Linked DNA regions of Halioglobus japonicus. The protein of the gene in region 1 binds, or shares a complex with, the protein of each later gene. Links are inferred from orthologs where the notes say so. Each region holds a gene or a part of one and is shown on either strand. Other genes may lie near its edges. The genes, in order: rne, pnp and eno.

Region 1 (4,575 bases):
CCAACTGCGCGGCCCAATAACGAGGCACCTTAGGCGGCTCGCTGGGCGCTGGCGTACGCAGCGGGGGAATTCGCACCTTGTCGCCGGCCGCAAGGCGGTAGTCGGCCTTGACTCGTCCTTTGTTGACCCGGATCTCGCCCTTGCGCAGCGCTTTATAGAGCCGGGTTCGGGGTACACCCTTCAGTTCGCGGGTCAGGAAGTTGTCCAGGCGCTGCCCGGAGTAGTCCTCACCCACGGTAACAAATCGCACAGTTGGCTTTGATTGTTCGCTATCTGACATAAGCTACGGAAATCGTTTAATTTTCCTTGAATTGCTGGTATAGTCCGCCCGCTGTGATCGCACCCGCCCGTGAGTTTTTCCGGTGCCGGTGAGTAACATTCCTGGCGAAGTGTGGGCCTGCCGATGAAATTGCAAGGTACCGCCAGACAGATCACATATTGAGGATGTCGAGGCGATGGCTTCAACCGCGGTCCGAATATTCCGCCAGCCAAGCGCCTGAATCGACATAAAATGTAACCGAGCAGCAGTGACTGCCGGGACACCGAATCAGTTAACGAGATATACCAGCGTCGTCGCAAGCCCCAGGTGCTGCGACACTAACAAAAAGGCGGAGTCAGTACCACAAGTACCCCCGCCGACGCTGCAAGGCTCCGCCGGATGGCGGCGTCCCTGGAACTCGATGCCGGGAGAGGCATTTACCGATACAGGGCAGACGCCCGGTGCAACGCAGCTCTGCTGCAGCCCCTCCCTTAACAGGCTTGATTGCCTGCTCTCTAACTGTATTCCCTGCCCCGCCAGGCCTGCTCTTAAGGCTAATGGCACATCTATGAAGAAAATGCTGATTAACGCAACTCAACCTGAAGAGTTACGTGTCGCGCTGGTTGACGGCCAGCGTCTGTACGACCTGGATATCGAAAATCGCACCCGTATCCAGAAAAAATCCAACATCTACAAGGGCAAGATCACCCGCGTTGAACCCTCTCTTGAAGCCGCCTTTGTCGACTTCGGCGCCGAGCGCCACGGCTTTCTGCCGCTTAAGGAAATCGCCCGCGAATATTTTTACCGCAAGCCGGAAGGTGACGGCCGCCTCAAGATCAAGGATGTGGTCAAGGAAGGCACTCAAGTTATCGTGCAGGTCGATAAGGAAGAGCGCGGTAACAAGGGCGCAGCCCTGACCACCTTTATCAGCCTCGCTGGCCGCTACATGGTGCTCATGCCCAACAATCCTCGCGCCGGTGGTATCTCCCGCAGCATTGAGGGCGACGAGCGCAGCGAACTGCGCGAGAACATGTCGCACCTGGAAATTCCCAACGGCATGGGCGTCATCGTACGCACCGCTGCCGTCGGCCGCTCCACCGAAGAGCTGCAGTGGGACCTGAACTACCTGCTGTCACTGTGGGAGAAAATTGGCGAGGCCAACGGCGAAGTCAAAGCCCCCACCCTGTTGTTCCAGGAAAGCAATGTCATCATCCGCGCAGTACGCGACTACCTGCGCGACGATATCGACCAGGTACTCATCGACTCCCCTGAAGCCTTCAAACAGGCCCAGGACTTCGTAGGCATGGTAATGCCGCAATACAAGAGCCGCCTGCGCCAGTACGACGACAACATCCCCATGTTCAACCGCTTCCAGATCGAGAGCCAAATCGAAACCGCCTTCCAGCGTGAAGTGCGCCTGCCCTCTGGCGGCTCGATTGTCATCGACCCCACCGAAGCACTGGTGAGCATCGACATCAACTCGGCGCGCGCTACCAAAGGCAAGGACATTGAGGAAACCGCCCTCAGGACCAACCTTGAAGCCGCTGACGAAATAGCCCGCCAGCTACGCCTGCGCGACATGGGCGGCCTGGTGGTGATTGACTTTATCGACATGCTGGCCTCCAAGAGCCAGCGCCAGGTTGAGAACCGCATGCGCGAAGCGCTGGGCATTGACCGCGCCAGAGTTCAGGTGGGCCGTATTTCCCGCTTCGGTCTGCTGGAAATGTCACGCCAGCGTCTGCGCCCCTCTCTGGGTGAGACCAGTGGCAAAGTCTGCCCCCGCTGTAACGGCCAGGGCACCATTCGCGACACCAAGTCGCTGGCCCTGTCGATTCTGCGCCTGCTCGAAGAAGAGGCCATCAAGGATCGCAGCGCCGAGGTGCGCGCCATCGTCCCTGTCGACGTGGCTGCCTACCTGCTCAACGAGAAGCGCGGTGCTTTAAACGGTATCGAGATCGACACCAAGGTACGGGTACTGGTTGTGCCCAACCCCAACCTAGAGACACCCCACTTCGAAGTGCAGCGCCTGCGCGACGACGAAGTCGAAGGTCACGAGATCAGCTACAAGATCGACATGGCTGAACCCGACATGGATGCCATCACCGACAGCCACAAGGCGGCCATCCCCGTGCAACAGGCTGCCGTCCAGGCGGTAACACCTTCCGCTCCTGCGCCTGAAGCCGCGCCACGCGAAGAAAAGCCCAAGCAGCAGAAGCAGCCCCAAAACCGCAAGCGCGGTGGCAAGCAGCGTAAGCCTGAGCCCAAGCCAGGACTCTTCGCGCGTATCTGGGCCGCCATTGTTGGCGAGCCTGAGCAGGAACAAAAACCTGCCAAGGGCAAAGGCAAGAGCAAACCCCAACAGCGTCAGGGTGGCGAGCAGAAATCTGGCGGTAACGGCAACAATCGGAATCGCAACCGCAACCGCAACCGCAACCGGAACTGGAATGGCGACAGCCAGCAGCGCGGCGATAACCGCAACCAGCAAAATCGTGATGGCGATCAGCAGCGCAAGTCGGAAGCCGGTGACAACCAGCAGAAGCGTCAGCGCAGCGAAGAAGGCGGCAACAACCGCAATCGCAACCGCAACCGTCGTCGTAACAACGATGATCGTCGCAAGCAGGACCAGGCGGTTGAAGCTAACAGCCAGGATCAGCAGCAGGATGCAGCAGCCCAGGGTGGCGATCGTCGCGAAGATGCACCGCGCAAGCGCCCATCTGATATGAAGCGTGGCGAACCGCGCCGTCGCCGCAACCGCAGCCGCAAGGCCGACGGTGAACAGGCAGCAGGCAACGTTCAGGCGCTGGCATCACTGCCCGCCGTTAAAGCCGAAGCCGAGGCTCCGGCACCGCAGGCAGAAGCGCAGCCCAAAGTGGCTCAGGCTGACACTGCGCCAGTTGAAGCAACTCAAGCTGCAGCACCTCAAGCCGAGGCGCCGAAGGCTGAACAGCCCAAGACGGAGACTCCGGCACCGGCTCCCGCCACCGAAGCTACCGCTGCACCCGCAGAGGAAGTCGCTGAAGCTGCCCCGGCAGTTGCAGAGACAGCCGAGGTTGTCGAAGAAACTGTCGAAAGAACTACCGAAAAGACTGTCGAGAAAGTCGTCAAGGCCGAGCCTGCTACACCCGCAATACCGCCCGCCGGCATTACTGGCGATGGCCGTGCGATTAACGACCCGCGCGTCGCCGCCAAACCGGTGACTGCATTGGCGATCAGCACCAATACCTTCGCTCTGTTCAATGACACCGTGGCCCCTGCCGCCGCGCACAGCGGGCGCGTCGTGCCCCGTGCGGCCAACGATCCCCGCGGCCCACTGACAACGGCAACACCGGTTGCTGAAGCAGCCCCGACTGAAGAAGTTGCCGTTGAAGAAGCGGCGGACAGTGAAGCGCCCGTTGCCGAGGCTGCAGCACCTGCACCGGAGGCCACCTCCGAGACAGACGCACAGCCTGCTGCAGTGGAGGCGACAGCTGAACCCAAGAAGGAGTCAGAGGCCGCACAGGGCTAAAAAGACCGGAGAAAACAGACGCAAGCGGCTTTGGGCCCTTGTGCCTGTCTCTCCAATCGGTATAATCCTCGCCTGCTCCGTACCGCGGTACAGGCGCAAACAATTTGTAAGTTTCGGTGGGCTGGCTGAGTGGTCGAAAGCGGCGGTCTTGAAAACCGTTGAGGGTTTATCCCCTCCCGGGGTTCGAATCCCTGGCCCACCGCCATATACTAAAAAGGGGCGCCCGTTTGGGTGCCCTTTTTTTTCCTCGCTTGAAAAACCGCAGGCACTTACTACGCTTAATACACGCCCATAATGTTATTTGTTGTCGTGGGCTGAGTGGTTTTTATTGTTCGCCTATATCAGAACATCGTCGTCATACGTGTTCGACATGGCACTCGAATGCTCTGTATAGGTGCAAATGCGAGGACTTAGCATTGAAAACTTTCTACACCCTGGCCTGTGTCGCCCTGATCTTCAGCTCTACCCTTCTATCTGCTTGTTCCACATCGCGCTCAGACGCGCGCGTGGAAGCGAGAACAGAAGCGCGCACTTCCGAGCGCGTGGAAGATCGGCGCGACTAAGCCAATGCGATAACTGAAAGCGTGAACGACAAAAACCCAACGGAACGCATCGCAGGATAATCGCGATACTCGTCGGGTAACTCTGACTTCGCATGGCCTCTACCTCGGTAGAGGCCACTTTCTCTCAAACCAGCTTTAATTTCCTACTGGAAAAAAGCCGCAGCACGCGCTTTGATTTCCTCGGCTTTATCTTCACTGGCATCGGCCAGTTCCTTCAGATACGCCTGCCCCTCTGCCAACTTCTCCTT
Region 2 (4,056 bases), 1.5 Mb from region 1 along the record:
GATGCCGCATTGGAGGCCATGCCGCTGGTGCGGCTGAGTGAGTCCAGTGGATATTACATGCGCCAGGGCCAACCGGTCATGGTGCCAAACGCGCCCTGTGATGGTATGGTGCGCGTCGCTCTGGAAACCGGTGAGTTTTTGGGCATTGGAGAGATATTGGACGATGGGCGCGTGGCGCCGCGTCGTCTAGTGGTGGCCGCACAATAATATTGTCGGCTCACCACCCGGGGCAAGGATGCGCCGGCATTGGCCTTAGGCCAATGAAAGCCCTGAAGTTGCAAGAAAGCCCACGCGGTTTCGCCAGCATCTTCAGGGCGTGCAGCGCATGAGGCAGGACGCCGATTGCGGTGCTTGGTAGATAGTTGCCCACTGAGGGCAACGCGAACCTGTCTGTTAATCTGCACGGACAGGCTCTTTTTATAGGAAGGGTGGTTCGCCACCTGAGGCAGATTATTCAAGAGGAATAGAAAATGGCTTTGAACGCTGAACAGAAAGCAGCAATCGTAAATGAGTACCAGGTAGGCGAGGGCGACACTGGTTCCCCGGAAGTACAGGTAGCTCTGCTCACTGCAAACATCGAGCAGCTCCAGGGGCACTTCAAGTCGCACAAGCACGACCACCACTCCCGCCGCGGCCTGATCCGCATGGTAAACCAGCGTCGTAAATTGCTGGATTACCTCAAGCGCAAAGATGCAGCGCGCTACACTGACCTGATCAAACGACTCGGTCTGCGTCGCTAAGCATTACACACTTCCGGGGCCAAGGGGCCCCGGTTGTCATATTTGGAATTGGAGAAAAAAGTGAATCCTGTAACTAAGACTTTCCAGTACGGTGGACAGACCGTCACTCTGGAAACCGGCCGCATCGCCCGTCAGGCGACTGGTTCGGTTCTGGTGACCGTCGAGAATACCTCAGTACTGTGTACCGTTGTCGCGGAGAAGACCCAGCGCGAAGGTCGCGACTTCTTCCCCCTGGCTGTCCACTACGTTGAGAAAACCTACTCTGTAGGTAAAATCCCCGGCGGCTTCTTCAAGCGTGAAGCACGTCCCAGCGAGAAAGAGACTCTGACGTCCCGCTTGATCGACCGCCCGATTCGTCCGCTGTTCCCCGACGGCTTTATGAACGAAGTACAGGTTGTCTGTACTGTTATGTCCGCAGACAGCAGCATCGACCCTGACATCCCCGCGATGATCGGTACCTCGGCTGCGCTGGCGATCTCCGGTGCGCCGTTCAACGGCCCTATCGGCGGTGCGCGTGTTGGCTTTAGCGAAGACACGGGCTACATGCTCAACCCCACTTACGAACAGCTGGCTGAAAGCAAGCTGGACATGGTGGTTGCCGGTACTACAGACGCGGTACTCATGGTTGAATCGGAAGCCAAAGAGCTGACCGAAGACCAGATGTTGGGTGCGGTACTTTACGCCCACCAGGAAATGCAGACCGTGATCCAGGCGATCAACGAACTGGCCGCTGAAGCTGGCAAGCCCAAGTGGGAGTGGCAGGCGCCTGCAGTGAACGAAGAGTTGCTGACTGCCGTTGAAAACCAGGTGAAAGCAGATCTGGGCGATGCCTACCGCATTACCGAGAAGTCTGAGCGCTACGCTCGCGTCGGCGAGATTCGCGACGCGGCGGTAGAAGCACTGGTCACTGAAGAAGGCCCCTCCGCTGACGAAGTGAAGGAGCTGTTCAAGAAGATCGAAAAGAACCTGGTGCGCAAGCGCATCCTGGCGGGCGAGCCCCGCATCGATGGTCGCGACACCCGTACTGTTCGCGCGATTGCCTGTGAAGTTGACGTACTGTCCAAGGTTCACGGTTCTGCGCTGTTTACCCGTGGTGAAACCCAGGCCATCGGCGCCGTTACCCTGGGTTCCACTCGCGATGCACAGATCATCGACGCGTTGGAAGGCGAGCGTCGCGATCCGTTCATGCTGCACTACAACTTCCCTCCCTACTCCGTGGGTGAAGCGGGTCGTGTAGGCTTTACCAGCCGTCGTGAGATTGGTCACGGCCGTCTGGCGCGTCGCGGTCTGGCTGCAGTACTGCCCGGTGAAGAAGAATTCCCCTACACTGTCCGTGTTGTATCCGAGATCACTGAATCCAACGGTTCCAGCTCTATGGCTTCCGTCTGTGTCGGTTCTATGTCGCTGATGGCGGCAGGCGTACCTCTGAAGGCGCCGGTAGCAGGTATTGCGATGGGCCTGGTGAAAGACGGCAACCAGTTTGCCGTGCTGACCGATATCCTGGGTGACGAAGATCACCTGGGCGACATGGACTTCAAAGTAGCCGGTACCTCTGAAGGTGTTACAGCGCTGCAGATGGACATCAAGATCGAAGGTATCACTGCCCAGATCATGGAAACCGCTCTGGAACAGGCACAGCAGGCACGTCTGCACATCCTGGGCCAGATGAACGAAGTGATCTCTGAAGGTCGCCAGGTGACTTCACCTAACGCGCCTTCTATGGTGACCCTGAAGATCGACTCCGACAAGATCCGCGACGTAATCGGTAAAGGTGGCGCGACTATCCGCTCCATTACCGAAGAATCCGGCGCTACTGTCGACATCGACGACGACGGCACTGTGAAGATCTTCGGCCAGAATCAGGAAGCTCGCGACAAGGCGGTAGCCATGGTCGAAGAGATTACTGCTGAAGCAGAAGTCGGTGCGGTTTACACCGGTACTGTTGCCCGCATCGTTGATTTCGGTGCGTTCGTTACTATCCTGCCCGGCAAAGATGGCCTGGTACACATCTCCCAAATCGCCAATGAGCGTGTGGAGAATGTATCTGACCACCTGAGCGAAGGTCAGGAAGTACAGGTGAAAGTACTGGACGTAGACCAGCGCGGCCGCATCAAGCTCTCCATCAAGGAATTGCTGGAAGATGAGGCTGTCGAAGATTCTGCTGAAGACGCTGCCGAAGACTAAGCGCAGTCAGTAAGTTTACGAAAGGGCGTGCATAGCACGCCCTTTTTTTATGTCTTACGGTGCCTGCTTGCCCAGCTTTTGCTCGCAATCACGCGTGAAATGAATTACAAAATAGACCTGTTCCAGGGATATATCAGGTTGCGGGATGCCGCCTTCTAGAAACGCTCCGTGTCCGTGCGGAAGTGGGAAAAAATACAAGCGTTGCTGCCTCGCCGGCGGAGAATTTGAAAACGCAGGTCAGGAGACAATCTCCAATAATGACGTCATTAAGATCGCCAAGACAGCGCTGGATCTGGGCGACACTGCGCGCGCGTCCAGGGTGCTTCAGCCCCTGCTGGAAAAGACCAAGGCGTCTCCAGAGGTGCTTGCCCTGGCCGCGTCAGTGGCCATGCGGGCGAACGACTATGACAATGCCTGCGGGCTCATGGCGCGCGCGATCAAGGCTCGCCCCAATGACCCCAAGTACTTTTACAACTACGGTACGGCGCTGAGCATTGCCGGGCGTAACACTGAAGCACTGGAGGCCTTTAATCGGTCCCTGAAAATCAATCCTGATCTGTTGATTGTGTATCCGAACCGCGGCCATACGCTGCGTGACCTGGGTCGTTCTGCGGAAGCTGTTGAAAGCTACCTGAAGGTGTTTGGCGCAGCCAATGTCGACCTGGCGACCATGAGCCAGATACTGCTCAGCATGCACATGTTCTCGCAGTCCGATCACCAGCGGCTGTTCAATATGCACCGGCAACTCGCAGTAGCGATAAGCAAAGCCAATCCTCGGCTGGAGCAGAATCGCACCATTGATTCGGGTAAGAAAATTCGCATTGGTTATCTCTCGCCGCGCTTCTCCCGGGAGATTGTCGGGTACTTTTTTAAACCTTTGTTTGATCATCATGACCGCGAGCGTTTCGAAGTGTACCTCTACAATGCCACTCCCCGCACAGATGAACTGACAGAGTACTTCAGGGAGCGCGCTGATGCCTGGATAGACGTGGGTAAACTGTCTGATCAGGCCGCTGCCCAGCGGATTGTCGACGATGGTATCGATGTGCTGGTTGATCTTGCCGGCCACTCTCCGGAGAACCGCATTGGCATTATGGCCCGGAAGCCAGCGCCCGTGCAGGTGTCAATGCTC
Region 3 (4,040 bases), 690 kb from region 1 along the record:
TCGCCAAAGTAATTGGGTGTGCCCTCGGTTTGAATACGGTGCAGACGCTGATCAATCGCGTCGCGGTCGCCCTCCAGGTCGCGCAGCACGATCCGGAACCGATTGGCCTTGTGTACACCGCGCTTGAGTTTGCGCTGATGCCGCGTCACCGCCAGCACGGTCACGGCGCCTTCCTCGGACAACAGCTGCCAGTCGGGCTCGGCCTTGCCCGCCATGCGCACACTGAACCACTGGCGCGTTACGCCCTGGCGATCTTTCATACCGCTGTAGCTGATATCCCGGGGATGAATCCCGCTCAGAGAAGAAATGCGTTGCGCCAGATCGGCCGTATTCAGCAGACGTTTTTTCAGGTGCAGAAAGACATGCTCGCCTTCACCGACCGGCTCGAAACCGAGCTCTTCATCGACAAAGAAATCTTCCGGGCGGGCCTTGAACAAGGCCTGGGCCACAGCGTCGCCATGGGCCCGGGGCCGGGCTACCATCATTGAGCTGCCGCTTCCAGCAATACCACGGCGTGCGCGGCAATACCTTCCTCGCGGCCGGCAAAGCCCAGCTTCTCGGTGGTTGTGGCTTTAACATTCACCTGCCCGGCAGATACCTGCAGATCCGCGGCGATGTGCTCGCGCATGCCGGGGATATGGGGGCCATTTTTGGCGTCTGGGCAATAATCGTGCTGTCGAGGTTAGCCACCACATAACCGGCCTCATGCACCAGCGTCGTCACCTGGCGCAGCAATTCACGGGAATCCGCGCCGGCGTGAGTGGGGTCCGTATCGGGAAAGTGGCCTCCGATATCGCCGGCGGCAATGGCTCCCAGCAGCGCATCGCACACCGCGTGCAGCAACACATCGCCATCAGAGTGCGCCACCAGACCCCGGGCGTGCGGGATCGACACCCCGCCGAGCACAATGCTGTCCCCGGGACCAAACTTGTGCACATCGTAACCGTGCCCGATTCTCATAGTATTTCCTCGTCAGTGCGACGCTCAAGATACCAGGCGACCAACGCCAGGTCGGCGGGCACCGTCACCTTCAAGTTGGCGGCGGCGCCCTGGATCAGCGCCACTCTATGCCCTGCATACTCCATTGCAGACGCTTCATCGGTGACCGTCAGGCCCGCCTCTCGCGCATTTTCCATTGCCTGCAACAATGCGCCAAGGGAAAACATCTGCGGTGTCTGCGCGCGCCACAACTGGGTGCGATCCAGCGTGGTGAGCACGTGGCCCGCGGCATCGCTGCGCTTGACGGTATCCACCACCGGTTCCGCCAGAATCCCGCCGTTGCCGGTACTGGTGACAGCGGCGATAAGCCGCTCAACATCGGCAGGGGCCAGGCCAGGCCGCGCGGCATCGTGTACCAACACCCAGTCATCGGGCGCTGCCCGCGCCGACAAATCCTGCAGTGCCGCCAGCACGGAATCGGCGCGCTCGTCGCCACCCACGACAGTGTGAATACGCGCATCATCGAGCAGCGCCAGGGACTGTGCACGGGTATCGTCAGGATGAAGCGCTATTGTCAGGGAGCTGACAGAGGGGGCTGCGAGCAGCGCGCGAACGCTGTGTTCCAGCAGGGTACTCCCTGCCACTTGCAGGTATTGCTTGGGCGTATCGCTGCCCATGCGCGCGCCGATACCGGCGGCGGGAAGCACAGCGTGACAGGCAGGTTCAGGCACGCCCTATTCCGCCTCGTCATCCATCTGGTAAAAGGTTTCGCCGTCGCGCACCAGGTTGAGTTGTTCCCTGGCTCGTTGCTCCACACCGGCATTCCCGGTTTGCAGCTCCAATACTTCGCGCTCAAGCACGGCGTTGCGCTCGCGCAACACCGCGTTTTCTTCGGTAAAGCGATCGACCTGGCGCTTCAGGCGCTGCTGCTCGGCGAGACTCCCCTCGGCAATCCACAGGCGGTACTGAAGCACCACCAGCAGAACCAGTAGAATGCCGAACAACCAGCGCAAGGGCCCGGTCCCGACTCAGCTTAGCGCTGGAATTCCGCCATGCCGCGGTAGGGAGCGCGGCTACCCAGCTCCGCTTCGATGCGCAGCAGACGGTTGTACTTGGCCACGCGATCAGAGCGACACAGCGAGCCGGTTTTGATCTGGCCAGCGGCCGTCGCTACTGCCAGGTCGGCAATAGTGGTGTCTTCCGTTTCACCGCTGCGGTGCGAGATAACCGCGGTGTAACCCGCAGCCTTGGCCATGGCGATGGCGTCGAGCGTCTCGGACAGCGAGCCGATCTGGTTGAACTTGATCAGGATGGAGTTAGCGATGTTTTTGTCGATACCTTCCTGCAGGATCTTGGTATTGGTAACGAACAGGTCGTCACCCACCAGCTGCACCTTGTCGCCAATTTTTTCGGTGAGCAGCTTCCAGCCATCCCAATCAGATTCATCCAGGCCATCTTCGATAGAGATGATGGGATGCGCACCAGCCAGGTCTGCCAGGTAGTCGGCAAAACCGGCACTGTCGTACTGCTTGCCTTCGCCGGCCAGGTCATAAACACCGTTCTTGTAGAACTCAGACGCCGCACAGTCCAGCGCCAGAGTAATGTCAGTGCCCAGCTTGTAGCCGGCATTAGCTGTAGCTTCGGCAATCGCTTCCAGAGCCGCTTCATTAGAGGGCAGGTTGGGCGCAAAGCCACCTTCATCACCCACAGCGGTGTTCAGACCGCGCGCGGAGAGCACTTTCTTCAGGTGATGGAAAATTTCTGCGCCGGCGCGCAGGCCTTCGGCGAACGTCGGAGCCGCAACGGGCTGCACCATGAATTCCTGAATATCGACATTGTTATCGGCGTGCTCACCGCCGTTGAGGATATTCATCATCGGTACCGGCATGGTGAAATCGCTGGTGCCGTTAATGTCGGCAATGTGCTGGTACAGCGGAATGTTTTTACCGGCTGCAGCTGCCTTGGCCGCGGCAAGAGACACCGCCAGAATCGCGTTGGCGCCGTAGGTTTCCTTGTTCTCAGTGCCGTCGGCATCGATCATCGCCTGGTCGAGGTCGCGCTGCGCAGCGGCGTCGGTGCCCTTGAGCATGGCGTTGATAGGGCCGTTTACAAAATCGACCGCCTTGGTGACACCTTTGCCCAGGTAGCGGCTGCTGTCGCCGTCGCGCAGCTCCAGCGCCTCGCGAGAACCGGTGGAAGCACCGGAGGGCGCGCAGGCGGCGCCCACGTGGCCGGATTCGAGCGTCACTTCAGCCATAACCGTGGGATTCCCGCGGGAATCCATCACTTCAAACGCCTGAACACTAGCGATGTTACTCATAGGGTATTACTCCGTATTTTCTAATCGATCTGCAGGGGCGGCAGTGATTTGACGAGATCGTCCACTGCTTTCACCTGCGACAGGAAAGGGGCGAGCTGGTCCAGCGGCAGCGCGCTGGGACCATCACAAAGGGCTTCATCGGGATCGGGATGGGCTTCGAGGAACAGCCCCGCCAGGCCAGTGGCCATGCCAGCACGGGCAAGCTCTGCCACCTGGGCACGGCGTCCGCCGGAGGCAGCCCCACCGGGATCGCGACACTGCAGGGCGTGGGTCACGTCGAAGATCAGCGGCGCATTGCCGCAGGCCTGCTTCATAACACCAAAACCAAGCATGTCGACCACAAGATTATCGTAGCCAAAATTGCTGCCGCGCTCGCACAGCAGAATGCGGTTGTTGCCGCATTCGCCAAACTTCTCAACGATGTTGGCCATTTGCGAGGGACTTAAAAACTGGGGCTTCTTCACGTTGATGACAGAGCCGGTGGCTGCCATCGCTGCAACCAGGTCGGTCTGCCGTGCCAGGAAAGCCGGCAACTGAATAATATCTGCAACCTCGGCAGCGGGCGCAGCCTGTTCCGGGGTATGCACATCGGTAATCACGGGCACTCCAAAGGTCGACTTGATCTCGGCGAGAATGGACAGACCTTCTTCCAGGCCAGGACCGCGGAAGGAATGAATCGAGGAGCGATTGGCCTTGTCATAAGAGGCCTTGAACACGTAGGGAATGTCGAGCTGGCGACACACCTCAACGTAGTGCTCCGCCACCGACAGGGCAAAGTCAC

The links.
Region 2: the proteins of rne (region 1) and pnp are in contact, whole or in part, in a cryo-EM structure (PDB 9QH0), measured with the Escherichia coli proteins. The link is inferred for Halioglobus japonicus from one-to-one orthologs.
Region 3: the proteins of rne (region 1) and eno are in contact, whole or in part, in a solved structure (PDB 2FYM), measured with the Escherichia coli proteins. The link is inferred for Halioglobus japonicus from one-to-one orthologs.

Annotation. Positions count from the first base shown.
Region 1 is NZ_CP019450.1:2,461,758-2,466,332, reverse strand. What follows is about bases 506-3,964. They hold rne (ribonuclease E), read left to right. Parts: upstream 506-827; coding sequence 828-3,764; downstream 3,765-3,964. Also shown: 23S rRNA pseudouridine(955/2504/2580) synthase RluC, read right to left, coding at 1-280; BST95_RS19745 (hypothetical protein), read left to right, coding at 4,181-4,327; BST95_RS11675 (hypothetical protein), read right to left, coding at 4,471-4,575. UniProt on the Escherichia coli protein: Endoribonuclease that plays a central role in RNA processing and decay. Required for the maturation of 5S and 16S rRNAs and the majority of tRNAs. Also involved in the degradation of most mRNAs.
Region 2 is NZ_CP019450.1:3,929,983-3,934,038, reverse strand. The notes cover bases 423-3,362. They hold pnp (polyribonucleotide nucleotidyltransferase), read left to right. Parts: upstream 423-800; coding sequence 801-2,924; downstream 2,925-3,362. Other genes in these bases: BST95_RS18505 (O-linked N-acetylglucosamine transferase family protein), read left to right, coding at 3,070-3,362; rpsO (30S ribosomal protein S15), read left to right, coding at 471-740. Also shown: tRNA pseudouridine(55) synthase TruB, read left to right, coding at 1-207; more of BST95_RS18505, read left to right, coding at 3,363-4,056. UniProt on the Escherichia coli protein: Involved in mRNA degradation. Catalyzes the phosphorolysis of single-stranded polyribonucleotides processively in the 3'- to 5'-direction. Also involved, along with RNase II, in tRNA processing.
Region 3 is NZ_CP019450.1:3,150,936-3,154,975, forward strand. The notes cover bases 1,117-4,040. They hold eno (phosphopyruvate hydratase), read right to left. Parts: upstream 3,260-4,040; coding sequence 1,973-3,259; downstream 1,117-1,972. Other genes in these bases: ispD (2-C-methyl-D-erythritol 4-phosphate cytidylyltransferase), read right to left, coding at 1,117-1,670; BST95_RS14855 (septum formation initiator family protein), read right to left, coding at 1,674-1,952; kdsA (3-deoxy-8-phosphooctulonate synthase), read right to left, coding at 3,280-4,040. Outside these bases: tRNA pseudouridine(13) synthase TruD, read right to left, coding at 1-485; more of ispD, read right to left, coding at 957-1,116. UniProt on the Escherichia coli protein: Catalyzes the reversible conversion of 2-phosphoglycerate (2-PG) into phosphoenolpyruvate (PEP). It is essential for the degradation of carbohydrates via glycolysis.